3 regions of the Nostoc sp. JL31 genome follow, and region 1 is predicted to be linked to each of the others. Evidence: riboswitches for the same ligand, from Rfam matches in the RefSeq annotation. Region 1 holds a riboswitch; each other region holds the start of a gene.

Region 1 (5,659 bases):
CCATTGACCATCATCGCGTATACTGGAGCAGCAGTAGGCCTCGCCGCCTTGGGTGTGACAATGGCGAAAACCAATCCCGGTCAAGTTGAATATGAAGAATATGCAGTTCAACGCCTGACAAAATACTTAAAAACCGATGTATGTAAAAAAACTACGAATATTATAGAAAATTTAATCCGTTTTAATTGTGATAAGTTGGTTGACTCAGCTAACCCGCAAATCCAAGAAATTATTGCCAGAACTACAGAAAGGCAAGATTTCCTTATTTTTAGTGTTTACCGTACAGATTTAAAAATAAATTCTTGGATACCTTCATATAAATTTGAAACAGTAGGAGCTTTTGATCAATTTTATACTTACACTGCCGAAGAACAATAAGGTAAGCAACAGGGGAAGAATATACAGCAGAATTCAGGAGTCAGAATCGGCTGCGCTAACAGAAGAAAAACAAGCTTTATACCTAGTTTTGGAACGATTAGTTGTGTCCTTTACAACTTCAAATGCGCTGTAAAAGTGATTAAGAATACTTCTGTTTAGTAATTGATAATAGTTTCAATAATTACCAGATTACTTATGAACCCCGGCTTAATCTTAAGTAAGATATAGTAACTGATACTTCAAGCTTTGCCGATGTCATCTGCCTATCTGCTATTATCTCATGGAAGTCGCGATCGCCGCCCAGAAATTGCTATGCAGCAACTAGCTAGTCTGATATGTCAGAAATTGTCAAGCGAACATTTGGTTGGCATCGCTGCTTTAGAAATGAGTCCTCAACCTTTACACGAGCAGATTCAACAATTTGCTAAAAACGCTTTTGGCGATTGCCCACAGTCTCAAAATGAGAATCGCCTCAAAATTGTACCGCTATTTCTGCTGCCGGGAGTGCATGTGATGACAGACATTCCTGCCGAAGTAGCACTCGCACAACAGGCTACTGGTCAAGATACAATCGTTGAGTTGCAACCATATTTAGGTTCTCATCCTAATGTAGAGAAATTGTTGGCAAAGCAAATAGCTGCTATCAAAGCAGAAGCATGGATTCTCTTAGCTCATGGTAGCCGTCGCCCAGGTTCGCAAAAAACTGTGGAAGCAATGGCGGCGAGTTTGGGAGCCGTGACTGCTTATTGGGCTGGACCTCCTAGTTTAGAATCACGGGTGAAAGAGTTGGTAACTGCTGGTTATCGGGAAATAGCAATCTTGCCATACTTTTTATTCGCTGGTGGAATAACCGATGCGATCGCCACCTCAATAGAGGATCTAAAATTACAATTTTCTGCGGTGAATTTCCAATTGGCGGAGCCACTGGGAGCAAGTGCAGAATTAGCCGAGCTAATTTGGGATTTAACACAGAGATGAACCGCACAGAAAAACAGGAGAACAAGTATTTGGGAAAGGTTTATTTAGTAGGTGCGGGGCCAGGAGATCCAGGATTAATTACCTTGAAGGCGAAAGGTTTGTTGGAATGTGCAGATGTAGTCATCTATGATGCCTTGGTGAGTCTGGCAATTCTGGCAATGATTAATCCTCAAGCCGAGCAAATTAATGCTGGTAAACGTGCGGGGAGACATTCGTTATTGCAGTCAGAAACAACTCAATTGCTGATTGATAAAGCGCAAGATCATGCAATTGTAGTGCGGCTCAAGGGTGGCGATCCGTTTATTTTTGGTCGCGGTGGCGAAGAGATGGAAGAATTAGTCAAAGTTGGAATATCAACGGAAGTAGTGCCAGGTATCACTTCGGGAATTGCAGCGGCAGCATACTCAGGTATTCCTTTGACGCATCGGCTCTATAGTTCATCAGTGACATTTGTAACTGGTCATGAAGCGGTGGGTAAGTATAGACCGGAAGTGAATTGGAGTGCGATCGCTCACGGTTCCGAAACCATTGTAATTTATATGGGAATTCACAATCTGCCTTATATTGTGGAAGAATTAAGTACTGCTGGGTTGAATTTAGAAACGCCGATTGCTTTAGTGCGCTGGGGTACGCGACCAGAACAAGAAGAATTGATAGGGACATTGGAAACAATTGTCGAGCAAGTAGAGGAAACTGGATTTAGTGCGCCTGCGATCGCAGTTATTGGGCAAGTCGTGAAGATGCACAGTATTTTGTCTGGCTGTCGTCCAGTTTGATAGTTGGCGCAAAGCTTGTTGTTTCGTATTCTCCGATAACCCTAGTGTATGATCGATAAGGTTATTCGGTTCTGGTGGGAGTCAGCTACCAGAGGTAACGGGGAAAGTTCGGTGCAAATCCGGCGCTGTCCCGCAACTGTGAACCAATGTGAGATTCAGGAAATAAATCGAAAATCTCAAATTGAGTGAGTCAGGATGCCCGCCGAAATAGATTTATTAGTTTCACATATCTGCGAGGTACAGATGACTACCACTGTAAATATTTCCCCAACCAGTCCAATGGATGTTGCTGAACATACTTTATTTGTTTGCAAAACCTGTGCCAGTGTTTGGCAAAATGGAAAACGCTTAGGTGAAAGTGGTGGTGAAAAACTTTTACACCAACTTCAGCAGCTGGCACAAGATTGGGAGTTACGAGATCGATTCCCGATTCAGGAAGTTGAATGCATGAGTGCTTGTAATCGTTCTTGTGTAGTCGCCTTTGCTGCTAAAGGCAAATTAACATATTTATTTGGTGATTTAGCCGTTGATGGTAGTGCCTCTGCGGTACTGGAATGTGCTAGTCAATACTATGCTAAAGCAGATGGTTTACTGCCTTGGTCAGAGCGTCCAGAAGCAATGAAGAAGGGCATTCTGGCAAAAATTCCACCGTTATCTATCTAAATAATGCGCGTTTTGATTTTGGGTGGGACGGGTGATGCAGCAGAACTAGCTGCCAAAGTGACGACTATCCAAGGGTTAGAAGTAATCACCTCTCTAGCTGGACGCACCCGCGAACCGTCAGTACCACTGGGCGATTTGCGGGTTGGAGGCTTCGGCGGTGCGGCTGGATTGGCTAACTATCTGCGAGTCATGCAAATCGACTTGTTAATTGATGCAACCCATCCTTTTGCGACTCAAATTTCCTTCAATGCAGCAGATGCGGCAACGGAAGTTGGAGTCCCCCGTCTGATGTTAATCCGTCCGCCTTGGGAAAAAGAAAGTGGCGATCGCTGGATTGAAGTTGACAGCGTTGCAGCCGCAGCAAAAACCCTGCAAAATCAGGCACAGCGGGTATTTTTGACAGTTGGTAGGCAAGAACTCGCCGCCTTTGCTCGCCTAGAGAAAATTTGGTTTTTGATGCGGATGATTGACCCTCCTGGCGATGATGCTTTAGTACCGCAGGGGATGGTATTGTGCGATCGCGGGCCTTTTACCCTCAATAATGAGAGACAAATTCTGATTGAGAATAATATTGATACCATCGTCAGTAAAAATAGCGGTGGCGATGCCACAAAGCCCAAGATTATTGCCGCGCGAGAACTAGGCGTGAAAGTTGTGATGGTAAATCGTCCAGCCATACCGCCAGGAGAGCAGGTTAGCAATGTTGATGCTGTTTTGGTATGGCTATGCGTAGGCGTAGCCCGCCGTAGGCATCGCTGCTAAATAATATAGGCAAGATTGATAATACGATCTTTCCTAATTTCCGTATAATACACGGGAACGATCGCAGTAACGACTTCCATGAAAAATCTAGTTTTATCTGCAATAGCCCTCGCCACCACATCTGGATTAGTTTTCGGGACAATGCCAGCCGCTTCTGCTTTAAGTTGGAGTTGGAATTATTCTGGTACTGGCGTAGCCGCAAATGGTACTTTCACCACTAATGACACCCCAAACGATTTGGGTTTTTACTTAATTACTGGAATTACTGGTAAGCGAAATGGTGAAACAATTACTGGTTTGCAATCCGCCGGGACTCCAATACCAGGAAACGAACCTTTTAATGTTGATAATTTAATTAGTCTTAATACTCAGCAGTTAACAGGTGATGGTTTTGGGTATTCCACTTCGGGAGGAAACTATTCTAGTCCATTTTTCGCGAGTTTTTTGCCGACACCAAGTTATTTAGAGGTTTTTACTGCGCCGCCAATCACACCAGGTTTTGAAAATTTGGGATTGGAAGATAGTGAGTTACCCATTAGTTTTTCTGCAACCATAATTACTGTCTCTGAACCTACTTCTATCCTTAGCCTACTCATTCTTGGTACTCTTGTTGGCGCACCTTCATTACTCAAACGCCACAATCTATCCAAATTGACTCAGAAGAAGCTCGAAAAAGTTTCCTAAAACCATCAATAACAATTCAAAATTGTACCCTTGCAGGAAAGCAAGCTACGCGTAGCGTCTTGTAAAAAAGAGAGTTTCAGATGGGAATTTAAAGCCCGATTGTAGCTTGCCTTTTGTAAAGTAACTTTAGCTAAGTACAGTTTTGCGGAAAAGCGTAGCGTTTTTAATGCAAGCCAATGCATTCACAATGCAAGCCGATGCATTCACAATGCAAGCCGACGTATTAACAATACAAGCCGATGCATTGGCATTGTAGGGTATTGCCAAATTTAATTCGCTATGAATTTATAAAATGCTGTAAGTAGGTGGATCTAAATAAATATAAGATAGTTCGTCATTGCGAACCAAGTGAAGCAATCGCAAAGACTGAGATTGCCACGTTTCACTTCGTTCCGCTCGCAATGACATCTTATATTTAATTGCGTCTGCTTACTTACTAAATGTTGACGTTCGGTCTTAAACCCTTAAATTTATGAGAAAACTTGCGATCTCTCTAGAGGCTCTCTGAGACACACAGATTAAAGTAATATAGCAACGGTGGTATCATTGCATCAAAATGATCCCGTAATTTTGTCTAGATATATAATTCTATCGCCCTGCGGACGGTAGATTATTTCTAAAAGGAGTTTGCTGCAATGTCCACAAAACCAACTACTCGACTAATTTTAGAGACTTTACTCCCCCATCTCAAAGTAGCAGCAGCCTATGCCAATGTTCTTCAACCAAAAATTGCTGCACTTCCCGCCAAAGAACAAGGAAACAACTTTTTTAGTGCTGCACTTACTGATGCAGATGTGGCTATTCAAAATCTGGTAGAAGTAGTATTATTAGGAACTTTCCCAGATATTCGCTTTTATGGTGAAGAATATGAAAGTTCTAATAACACCAAGTATTTTCGTGCTACCGAACTCGGTTCAGAAGGTGATTATTTAGTCACACTTGACCCGATTGATGGCACGAAGTTTTATATGGATGGACATTCTAATTACCAAATTATTCTCAGTATTCTAAATGCGGATGAGTTTGAAGCAGTAATTGCCATTTCTCCTGCCCAAAACATTTATTTTTACGCTCTTAGAGGTGAAGGTGCTTTTAAAGGCACGTTGGACATGAACTTAGAAGCCTGTGCCCCGTTAGATATAACATCCGCCAAACCTTCTATTTTATTGGGATGGGGAATGAATTCCATCGCACATTTATTAAAAGATCGATATAAAGTAATCGATATAGCAACTGATTACTCTAGTGATATTCAAATTCCCAATCTCAATGGTATTCTCAGTGGCGACTTGAGTGGAGCAGTCATTAAATCGGGCAAATTTCTTGATAGTGCTGCACTCGCTTTTATTGCAAAAGAGGCTGGCTGGATTGTAACTACTCTGGACGGTTCCACTTTACCGCCACTGCATACTTGTCAA
Region 2 (5,659 bases), on a different contig from region 1:
TGGAGCGGGTAAGACTGTGAGAATATCCGTGTAGTAAGTGAAAGGTACACCCAAGGCTACCGGACAAGCCATTAGCGAGGAAACTCCGGGGACAACTTCTGTTTCGTATTGGTCACATAACCGCGTGAACAGGTACATGAAGGAACCATAGAAAAATGGATCGCCCTCACATAGCACTACAACATCTCGACCTGCTGCTAAATGGTCGGCGATTGGTTCAATTTCCTGGTCATAAATAGACTTTGCTTTTTCTGGTTCCAAAGCGCGGGGGAGATGAAATAGCACCTCGATTTGATTGCCAGGAAGATACTGCGCCACGATCGCTCTAGCGATACTTTCTTTATCTGTGGCTGATTGATAAGCTACCACAGGAGCCGCACGTAATAGCCGCAGCGCTTTCATAGTCAATAATTCGGGATCGCCCGGGCCGACACCAATTCCATAGAGACGACCTTTGGGTTGCATATTCATTCTTCCTCCGTTGCCAGGGCGTTAACTGCTGCTGCCGCGATCGCACTTCCACCGCGCCGACCGTGTAAGGTTAAAAATGGTACATTCCTGCTATCTGCTGTCAGTGCGGCTTTCGATTCCGCTGCACCGACAAACCCCACTGGAAAGCCCAAGATAATCGCGGGTTTGGGCGCTCCTTCATCGAGCATTTCTAACAGTCGGAATAGGGCTGTGGGCGCATTGCCAATTGCAATTACCGATCCTTCCAGGTGCGATCGCCATAGTTCTAGAGCTGCCGCCGACCTTGTAGTACCCATACGCTGGGCAAGTTCTGGCACTTCTGGTTCGTTAAGGGTACAGATAACTTGATTGTTTGCAGACAACCGCCGCCTGGTAACGCCATCGGCAACCATTCGGCAATCACACAGAATTGGCGCTCCTGCTGCCAGTGCTGCCCTTGCGGATTTTACTGCTGTTGGTGAATATCCCAAGTCAGTGACAATATCCGTCATCCCACAGGCATGAATTAGACGCACAGCAACTTTTGCTACATCTGGTGGCAACACATTTAAGTTCGCTTCTGACCGGATAATTGCAAAAGAATTACGGTAAATTTCGTTGGCATCTCGGATATAGTCGGACATTCAATTTTGGATTTTAGATTTTAAATTTTGGATTGACATATAAAAATCGAAAGGCTCAGATTGCCCAGTTTTCTGAAAAGGTGGCAATCTTGTTGTTCGCAATTGATTGAGGGATTATATTAAATAATTGCTGTAATTGTTCTAGTGCATATCGATTAGCAAATTCTCCAAAGGACTCATTAGAATTTAAGCGTTGAATTTTATATACATATAGCATCCGCTCTATTAATGCAGGTAGTTCGGCTAAAGTTACATATTGATATAGTTCACGTCCGAATTTCTGATTGCTGTCACCAACATAAACGTGATAGCCTTCCACGGTTGTATTTTCAGCCTCAATGCTGACGCCGAGGAGAGTGATATCACTGTTGCTATGCTGGGCACAAGATTTTTCGCAGCCAGTGAAGTGAATATTAACTGAGTAATCGAGAGTAATACGAGTTTCAAGATACTCTGCCAATGCCAACGCATGACTTTTAGTGTCTGTGGCAGAAGCGGCGCAACCCTTTTTTCCAGAACAGGCAACTAATCCACCCCTGATATTGGTTGCAGAAGAATCTAATTCTAATAAAGCAATTTCACTTTGGACATCAGCAACCCATTGCTGAGGAATATCTGTAAGGAGCAAATTTTGCCAAGGGGTTACCCTGAGAGTTCCACTACCGTATTTTGCTGCTAAATCTGCTAAACCCCGCATCTGTCTACTCTCCAATCGGCCAAGGGGCAAGACGACACCAATGTAAAATAAGCCTTGCTGACGTTGGGGATGGATGCCAATATGCTGATATTTCGCATTTGACCGCTCCCCCAACCCCTCTCCTACAAGGAGAGGGGAGAATTTCTCCCCCTTCCCTGCAAGGGAAGCGGGTTGGGGGGTTAGGTCTTTTCTTATTTCACTGTACAAAAGAGAAAAAGGTAAACGCTGCTCAACTTCCTGGAGATAATTTTCACAACCCAAAGTATTCAATAACTCTCTCAAACGTAGCCGCCGTTTACTCGTAGTATGACTATAAGCTAGATAGACATCCGTCAAAGCTGCTAAGACGGGCAAACAGTCCTCTGGTGGTAACAAAATTCCCGTATCGGTGGGCGGTTGACCCTTCTTGCCAACACTGAGATAGAGGCGAAAATAAACATTATCGTTAAGTAAGACAGCTACAAAGGCGATATCATTCAAGCGATCGCACACCTGAATTATCCCACCACCATCAAAGCAAACGCTAAATTTGGCTGACAGTCCCGAAAGCGCCGGATGTGCAGCAATATAATCATCCCAACCTTGGACAAAGGGGCGAGTGTCGATTAATTCTTGGGGATCGATACCAGCAGTTGGACTGGTCATAATATTGCGGATTTGGTCTACAACAGTATTGTCAGAACCCAATCCCATATTTTGTAGGTACTTCAGAACCTCAGCATTTATCCCTGTGCGGATTTCACGAACTTGCAGGTTAGCTCGGTTAGTCACATCTAGATAGCCGCCACCGTGCTGTTCTGCTATATCTGCGATCGCACGGCACTGCTGACTACTAATAATTCCACCTGGTATTCTAACGCGAGATAATATCCCATCTGCGGCGGGAGTAGCATAAAACAAGCCAGGACAAGTGGCAAATCCAGAAACCAAATTTAGAACTCCTTCCCCGTGCAACGCAGGGAGTAGACGGTGAGTGTGTCTTGAGAACATCCTGAGAGTTGGCATTCTGACTTGGGTCATCCCATCACAGCTGCGGCACAGTCCCGGAATTTCACCGGAGTTTCCCAACTCCCAGCCTTGAGTAATTTAGATTTTGTTTAGGTTATAGATTTCAACCAGACATCATCCAGATAATTATTTTACATTACTATTGCCAGAAATTTTGTAACTGCCTAGCTAGTAGTACTTTAGAAAAAAAACAGAGACATTACCAAGATTCTTGCTCAATTTCCTCCAAGGCTTTGAGTTCTCGAAGCCTTGGAGCGACACAAGGCGTGATTGACCCCTTCGAGTTAGATAATAGGGATTCCAGTGGTTGTGAACTACTACAATCACAGCTAAATCTACAACGCCCGATATTACACGCTCAAGGAGGGTGCTAGAGCTAAAGTTTTCGTCAAATCAGTCAGGAGAACGCGATCGCAGAGGTTAAACAGTTCTGCCTCAGTAGAAGTATGTCGCATCAACCGTAAAAAATGACCTTCAGTGTCAACACTCAGAGCAATGTAGTTGAGGAACATTTTCAGGTAGCCTACGCGAGATCGCTCTGGCATAGTTGCTGCTGTGGGAGTTTGCCATAAACGATCGATATAGTTGCGTACCTCCGCTAAAGGAACGGGTGCGATCGGTTCTCTTCGCAAAGCTTGGCGAATTTGATTAAAAAGCCAAGGATTCCCGATCGCCCAGCGTCCCACCATCACACCCGCTGCGCCCGTTTGAGAAAGCACTTCAACAGCAGTTGTTGCCGAGTTGATATTGCCATTAGCAAGCACTGGACAATGAACTCGTCTAACGGCTTCAGCGATTAAATCATATTTCACTGCCCCGTGGTACATATCTTTCACCGTGCGACCATGCAAACTCAGCAAATCAATGCTGTGGCGATTGATGATATCTAGAATTTTGTAAAAATTATCTGTATTTTCAAAGCCTACGCGCATCTTGACGGTTAAAGGTCGATCGTTGACTGCCTGCCGCAGTTCTCCCAAAATCCGATCCACTTTTTCCGGCAAGAGCAGCAATCCACCCCCAACATTTTTGCGATAGATTCTAGGTGCTGGACAGCCCATGTTCAAGTCAACTCCAGCGATATTGTAGTTGCAGAGTTCCTTTGCTGTTCTTACTAAGTCTGGAATGCTTTCACCAATCATTTGCGCAAAAACGGGGCGACCCGTGTCGTTTTCGGTGATTGCTGCCAGAATGCTACGATTGAGCCGTGAGGTATCATTAACGCGGAAATATTCGGTGAAAAAGTAGTCAGGGCTGCCGTAGTGGGCAATCACCTTCATAAACCAGAGGTTGGTCACATCCTGCATAGGCGCAAGAGCGGTGAGGGGTAGGTGTGGATAGAACGATTGGGGGAGCGATACCTGGGGCATAAAAATGAAGAGCGATCAACAAAGCTCACTGTTAAATTATAAGTAGCTAGACGTAAATCAATTAAAGTTTGTAGTGTACCCCTTTGGGGAAGCAAGCTACGCATAGCGTCTCGTAGAGAGGACTTTAGTCCTAATTATCGTTGCTTTGAGCGATGAATCGCTCACTACGAACCAGGAGTTTATTAGTAATATTATTCAACAATCTTTTTGATCAAAACTAACTAATACCACAAGCTGCTAATTTTACAGCTAAAGCATCAGGGTAGCGCCACGGTTGAGAACCACCAATCCAAATACGTGACGGTAAATGACCGATTGGTGCTTTGAGACTAAAATTGAATTCTGAATTTGCATAACTATAATTGTATGTATGCCAATCAACTTGATTACAAAAAACTCCATAGTCTCCATTGACGTTTTTGTAAATAAGTGTCTGTATGCTAAAACCAAAGCGTTTATGACTGTAATTCACCCATAAAAGGTCAATGGTTTGCAAATCTTGACAGGGAAGTTTCTCAAGATCACTATTAAATATATAGCTACCTCTAGGCTTTGCTAGTGCTTGACACATTAGTTCCCAAGTTTCTCGATCTGCTAATTCCCATTTTCCTTTTGCTAATAAATCACGCAAATGTGTATAATCAATAGTATTTACTGTACGATAATTAGAAATATTTAGCAATTTCTTTGGTTGTTGCTCCAGTATCTGTAAAACTTCTGTTGCCGATTGAAAGCGTTGCGAAACAGCATTTTGTAAAAGTTTATCTAAGATTTCACCAAGGTGAACGCTAACAGTATTGTTTGCTGGTAAATATTCTTGCCATACCCAGCGATCGTTAGCAATATCGAACAAATCAAAGGGAGAAACATTGGTAAGTAAGTAAATACATGTTACACCCAAGCTGTAAAGATCGCTGGCTGGTAATGCCTTTCCTCGCATTTGTTCGGGAGCGATATATTCTGGACTACCTACTATGGTGCCTGTACGAAGTTGCTTCATGTTATTGGCTAATTTAGCAACTCCGAAATCGATTAAAACCAGGTCTCCTCGACCCGAACGGCGCATAATATTTTCCGGTTTAATATCTCGGTGAATTACTTGTCGGGAATGGATAAATTGTAATGTGAGCAATAAGCTTTTTAATATCTCCCAAATTTGCGGTTCTTGAAAAACTCCTTGTTTTTTTAATTCCTGTGCGAGTGTTTGTCCATCGACTAATTCTTCAACGATATAAAACTTTTGATTTTGTTCAAAGTGCGCTAGTAATCTGGGTATTTGAGAGTGTTCTAGTTCATTGAGACGAAGCGCTTCTTGATGAAATAAATTGACTGCTTTATGCCAAATCTCAGTATTTTCCTTTTGAAAACATAGTTGTTTGACCGCACATTTTGGTTGATCTGGAAGATGTTCATCAATAGCTAAAAATGTTCTCCCAAAGCCACCGCTTCCAATGACGGCGAGTGGACGATATCGCTGTTTAAGTAATAAT
Region 3 (5,659 bases), on a different contig from region 1:
GTCGCCCAAGATGGTATTTTAGTCGTAGATAATCTAGGCATTATCCAGCAAGCTAACCCAGCCACTGAATCGTTTTTTGGTGTCAACCCATCTGAGTTGCCAGGAAATCACCTCAATAAATGGCTACCTGCATTAGTCTACTATCCAGAGCAGTGGACAAAGCGTAGCGAACAAATTCTAATCGGCAATGGAAAAAACAGAACTCTGGAAGTTTCCATCTCAGATAGACCCCATCAGGATTTTCAGGAATATGTCGTGATTCTCCACGATATTACCCAGCGCAAACAAGCAGAACAGATATTGCGATATTCAGAAGCACAATTGCGCCAAGAGGCAAAGCAGCTAGTATCTCAATTGGTGCATAGTGAAAAAATGTCCAGTTTGGGGCAGTTAGTAGCAGGTGTAGCGCACGAAATCAACAACCCAATCAATTTTATTTATGGCAATGTCGGCTATGCCAATCAATATATCCAAGATTTACTGATACTGCTGCAACTATACCAGCAAAACTATCCTAATCCAGTCACGGAAATTCAAAAACAAACAGAAGCAATCGACTTAGATTTTCTAATTGCAGACTTGCCCAACTTGCTAACTTCGATGACAGTTGGTGCCGAACGAATCACAGAAATTGTCTTATCTCTGCGAAACTTTTCTCGGTTAGATGACGCAGAGATGAAAGCTGTGAATATCCGTGAGGGTATAGATAATACCTTGATGATTTTAGAACATCGCCTCAAACCTAAATCTAACAATAAAACAATTGAGGTAATTAAAGAATACGGCGACCTGCCATTAGTAGAATGTTATGCTGGACAACTGAATCAAGTATTTATGAATCTTCTCGCAAATGCGATCGATGCTTTAGAAGAGGCAGTGGAAAATGGTGAGTGGGAAGTAGGGGAAAAAGCGTTTTCTAATCCCCAGATACGCATTCAGACTAAACTCACTAGTGAAAATCAGGTAGTTATTCGTATTGGCGACAATGGTATAGGCATTCCCGAAACGGTACAAAAACAATTATTTGAACCATTTTTTACGACTAAACCAGTTAATAAAGGTACTGGGTTAGGTTTATCTATTAGTTATCAGATTATCACTCAAAAACATCAGGGAAAATTAGAATGTATTTCTGCTCCTGGGCAGGGAACAGAATTTGTAATTGTAATTCCGCTAAACCAGCAAGCTATCTAATTGTCAACATTTTGAAAGCAAAAATAAAAATTGTGATAATTATCCGTGTCCCATTTTCGGGTGTAGTAAATGATATCATGCCCGTATAATTAGTTATGATTTCCACAGTCATTGCACCCCACCCCCAGCCTCTCCCCGCAGGCGGGGTGGGGTTCTTCAGGTTTAATAAGTAATCTAGCGGACATGATATGATTGTGTTTAGTTGCTGCTTGTTACCAATCTTGGGTATTTATTTCTGGGGTCATTTTGATTAAACTTTTTTTGATAACTGCCAAAGTTGGATTTCATAACGCAGATGGCTCTCAAAAATTACCCGTGCTGTTAAACCTTCCGTAATCGGTTTTTCCAACCAACGCTTAAATGCTAAACGACCAAGTGCGTGTAATGGAGGGACAGTGATCGCCACAACATCAGCAATATATTTAACTGTTGTCAGTCCAAAAGTACGGAAGTTATCAACACACAAATCAATCGTTGGCGCAATATGGGTTGAAATGTCTTCAGTCTTGATTAAATTAAATCCAGATTTTTTCAACGCTATCTGGAGTTCACTGGCGATATGACAATTAGAAAAAATACCTTCTTGGTATTCGGCATCGAAACGCATCATGTCTGCAAGCAGTAGGTAGCCACCACTATCCAGTAAACGAGCCGCACCTTGAGCTAAATCGAGAGCAGCAATATATTGACTGCTTTCGCTAAATAAGATCAGGTCGTAGGAGTATGATTTGTTAAAATCTTCAAATCTCGTTAAGTAGAAAGGTACTTGACCATTGGTATTTTGAAAAAACCTCTCTTGCTGGAGTGCGTCGGGTGCTAATCCCTCAACACTGAAACCGCGTGAGCACAAATATGCCGCATTACCACCAATCCCACAGCCTACGTCAAGTACAGTTTTGATATCTTCTGGGATAAAACTCAAAAGTTTGGCTGTATAGCTTTCCTGCGCCACACGCAGACGAGTTAGAGTTAATTCTTCACCATGAGTAGGTAGTGGTTCCCAATACCCATAATGGAGATAGGAGGAATTTGTGAGTCCAATATAATAATCTATCGCTGCATTTTGGTAGCGAGTTGGTTTGGGAATCTTGCTTGATTTTGGCTTGAGCATTGAGGAATAAAGTAAGTTTTAGGGCATTAAGCTTGGTTTAAATTCTGACCATCGCTTACAAACTTGTTCGTAGCAATCGGCTGGAGTAATTTTTAGTTGGTGTAAAAAATTAACCTCAATCTGAGGTTCAGCCTTTAGCACTAGAAGAATATCTTGATGGGGATTGTATGTTACGACTGCTGGGAAAATTGATGAAATCATGGATGAGCAGATTGATTGCGATATAGCTCCGCAATCCTGAAACGAGCGCAAGTAGAACCTAATCAGATCGGAGGGTAGAAATTGCAGGGTGAAGGGAACTGTATCAAGACTTGTAATTGTAGGGTGAGTAACTTTAGTATCCACATCACAAATGACAACTCCCCGCCCAAATGACTGAAATCCCTGCCATCCTGTGTAGCCGATTACCAGCAGATTATTATGAATAAAGCTGTTTTGCCAGTAGCCAAAATTTCCTTGCCAGACACTATTGGAGGGTCGCATTCACTTCCTCCCATAAGACTTTTGTTTCTTCACTTCCCGATTTTCACCAATGCAGGGATCGCCTAACCTTGCTGTTTTAATCTGCATTACTTTCTATTCCTTTTAAGATTAATGATTTAGGTACTAGAGATTAGAAACTGAAAAATTTTACCCAATCATCAATTAACAACAACTTATATTTAATTTTGCCCACTTATTTAGTGGTGGAATCTTTGCCAAAATACCCTTTCTCAAAATTTCCGGTCGTTCTGACCAAGGCAATGAACCATCGAGTTTAGCATAATATTGACTAGCACATTGCAAAACATCAGATGCACTAGTGTCGACTGGTAAATCACCAAAGAGATAGGTTGATTTACCTTCTGCTGTAAAGGCAATAACACAAGAATGGTTACAAGCACTCATGCATTCAACTCCCTGAATGAGGAATTTATTTCGCAATTCCCAATCTTGTGCAAGTTCATGAAGGTGTAGTAGTAGTTGCTCACCTTTACTTTCACCAACTCGTTTACCATCTTGCCAGACGCTGGCGCAGGTCGTGCAAACAAATAAACTATGTTGTTTGTCAAGCATTAATTTTGAAGTGTGTAGGATTAAGTCCGAATCGCAGATATGACATGTTGTCGCAGTCGTGCAACTGCAACATAGCTATAGAGTAAATTTGGCACAAATGATGTTGCAAAAGCTTTCACGCTAGGGAAAAAATAGCGTAAATGACAGTTACACCAAAGCACAATTGTAACTATCAATAAACTGCCTATAATTTCATAGCCATGAGTAGTCCGTGGCGTATCTCTGGCATTATGAGAGCGTGAAACTGATGTATCTTTGAAATATTTATGGCAATGTTCACCTGTACCTCGCAGATGGATGTAAGTTTGTCTGTTACTTTCGGCGGGCATTCTGACTTTGAGGCATAAGCTTCATTACAGCTGCGGGACAGCGACGGATTTACACCGAACTTTCCCCCTTGCGTCTGATGGCTGATCCCCACCAGAACCGATTTGATATTGGTTTTATAATAGCATGATTATAAATGAATGTAAGAACACTTAAATTTACTGGTTGCAATAGCTACAATTATATTAGCCGCGATCCCTGAGTTCGATGTAACGATGTCTACGACGGGCTATTCGGTGTCGCTAACCGGACTCACTAGCTGAAAAATCAAAACTTAAAATTGAGGAAGTATAAACACTCCAAATTCTATTGTTATGCTACCTCTATAGTGTCGAGTAAACAGAGTAATGTTGAAGTTTTTTGCTGACCGTGGTGGTACATTCACAGATATTGTTGCTGTTACTAACAATCAAGCAATTATCGATGGAGTTTCAAAACATACCGAACGTTTTTTAATTATCCCTCTGCCTAATCAGCAATGGATTATAGTCTACAAACTACTTTCAGAAAATCCCGAACTATATCAAGATGCAGCCATCCAAGGTATTCGAGATATCATAGGTATTGCTAGCAACGAAGCCATTCCTAATGAAGCGATAGAAGTTGTAAAAATGGGGACAACAGTAGCAACAAATGCGTTGTTAGAAAGGAAAGGTGATCGCGTCGTTCTTCTCATCACCAAAGGCTTTAAAGATGCGCTGCGAATTGGCTACCAAAACCGTCCTAACATCTTTGCTCGTCATATTGTTTTACCAACCATGCTTTATGAGCAGGTAATTGAGATAGATGAACGCTACGATGCTAACGGAAATGAATTAGTATCCATAAATATTGAACAAGTTAAAAGTGACTTACAAGCAGTTTACTATACAGGAATTCGGAGTTGTGCTATTGTTTTTATGCACAGCGATCGCTATCCTGCTCACGAACAACAAATAGCCCAGCTTGCCCAAGAAATCGGCTTTACTCAAATATCCGTATCCCATCAAGTTAGTCCCTTAATGAAGTTAGTTAGTCGGGGAGATACAACAGTAGTCGATGCTTATTTAACTCCTATTCTGCGCCGCTACGTTAACCAAGTAGCGAATCAGTTACCCAACGTCAAATTAATGTTCATGAAATCTGATGGTGGTTTAGTCGCAGCCGAACAATTTCAAGGAAAAGATAGTATTTTAAGCGGCCCAGCTGGCGGTATTGTTGGCGCAGTCCAAAGTAGTAAAAGAGCAGGTTTCGAGTTAGTTATTACCTTTGACATGGGAGGGACAAGTACAGATGTCGCTCATTTTAAAGGAGAGTATGAACGACAACTAGATTCAGAAATTGCTGGGGCGCGGATGCGAGTTCCTGTATTAGCAATTAATACTATTGCTGCTGGTGGTGGTTCAGTTCTCTTTTTTGATGGTTCTAGTTATCGTGTCGGCCCTAAATCTGCTGCTTCAAATCCTGGGCCTGCTTGTTATCGACGTGGCGGCCCATTAGCGGTTACTGATGCCAATGTGATGTTAGGTAAAATTCACCCACAATATTTTCCCTCAGTTTTTGGCATTGATGGAAATTTACCTTTAGAGAAAGATATTGTTATTCAAAAATTTACCCAATTAACCCAAGACATTCAAGCCGCTACATTAAATGATTGTACTCCCGAACAAGTAGCTGCTGGATTTATTGCGATCGCAGTGGAAAATATGGCGAATGCAATTAAAAAAATCAGTCTACAACGCGGTTATGATGTCAGCCAATATGTGCTTTGTTGTTTTGGTGGTGCAGGTGGACAAGTTGCTTGTTTAATTGCCGATACCTTGGGAATGAAAAAAATATTTTTACATCCTTATGCTGGAGTCCTATCTGCTTATGGAATGGGATTAGCTGATGTACGAGCGATTAGAGAAGGAGGAGTTGAACAACCTTTAACTCAAGCATTAGTCCCTAAGTTACAGCAGCTAATGGAATATTTAGAAACTCAAGCTAGCA

What was found. Region 1 has a riboswitch for cobalamin ahead of HWQ43_RS05680 (DUF1636 domain-containing protein). Riboswitches for the same ligand answer to the same signal wherever they lie in the genome.
Region 2: another riboswitch for cobalamin. It lies ahead of cobG (precorrin-3B synthase); the one in region 1 lies ahead of HWQ43_RS05680 (DUF1636 domain-containing protein).
Region 3: another riboswitch for cobalamin. It lies ahead of HWQ43_RS19875 (hypothetical protein); the one in region 1 lies ahead of HWQ43_RS05680 (DUF1636 domain-containing protein).

What each region holds. Positions count from the first base shown of each region.
Region 1 covers NZ_JABXKO010000031.1:25,975-31,633, reverse strand. Annotated here, with positions in the region: gene HWQ43_RS05695 (DUF4359 domain-containing protein) at 1-378, shown strand, start outside; gene HWQ43_RS05690 (sirohydrochlorin chelatase) at 631-1,356, shown strand; gene cobA (uroporphyrinogen-III C-methyltransferase) at 1,353-2,132, shown strand; cobalamin riboswitch at 2,182-2,354, shown strand; gene HWQ43_RS05680 (DUF1636 domain-containing protein) at 2,376-2,795, shown strand; gene HWQ43_RS05675 (cobalt-precorrin-6A reductase) at 2,799-3,557, shown strand; gene HWQ43_RS05670 (PEP-CTERM sorting domain-containing protein) at 3,636-4,241, shown strand; gene HWQ43_RS05665 (inositol monophosphatase family protein) at 4,877-5,659, shown strand, end outside.
Region 2 covers NZ_JABXKO010000034.1:127,859-133,517, reverse strand. Annotated here, with positions in the region: gene HWQ43_RS06825 (precorrin-2 C(20)-methyltransferase) at 1-465, opposite strand, end outside; gene HWQ43_RS06820 (precorrin-8X methylmutase) at 468-1,094, opposite strand; gene cobG (precorrin-3B synthase) at 1,150-2,796, opposite strand; cobalamin riboswitch at 2,770-2,895, opposite strand; gene HWQ43_RS06810 (tRNA-dihydrouridine synthase family protein) at 3,150-4,169, opposite strand; gene HWQ43_RS06805 (serine/threonine-protein kinase) at 4,387-5,659, opposite strand, start outside.
Region 3 covers NZ_JABXKO010000085.1:122,472-128,130, forward strand. Annotated here, with positions in the region: gene HWQ43_RS19855 (ATP-binding protein) at 1-1,194, shown strand, start outside; gene HWQ43_RS19860 (class I SAM-dependent methyltransferase) at 1,445-2,305, opposite strand; gene HWQ43_RS19865 (hypothetical protein) at 2,324-2,788, opposite strand; gene HWQ43_RS19870 (DUF1636 domain-containing protein) at 2,951-3,361, opposite strand; gene HWQ43_RS19875 (hypothetical protein) at 3,382-3,690, opposite strand; cobalamin riboswitch at 3,664-3,807, opposite strand; gene HWQ43_RS19880 (hydantoinase/oxoprolinase family protein) at 4,036-5,659, shown strand, end outside.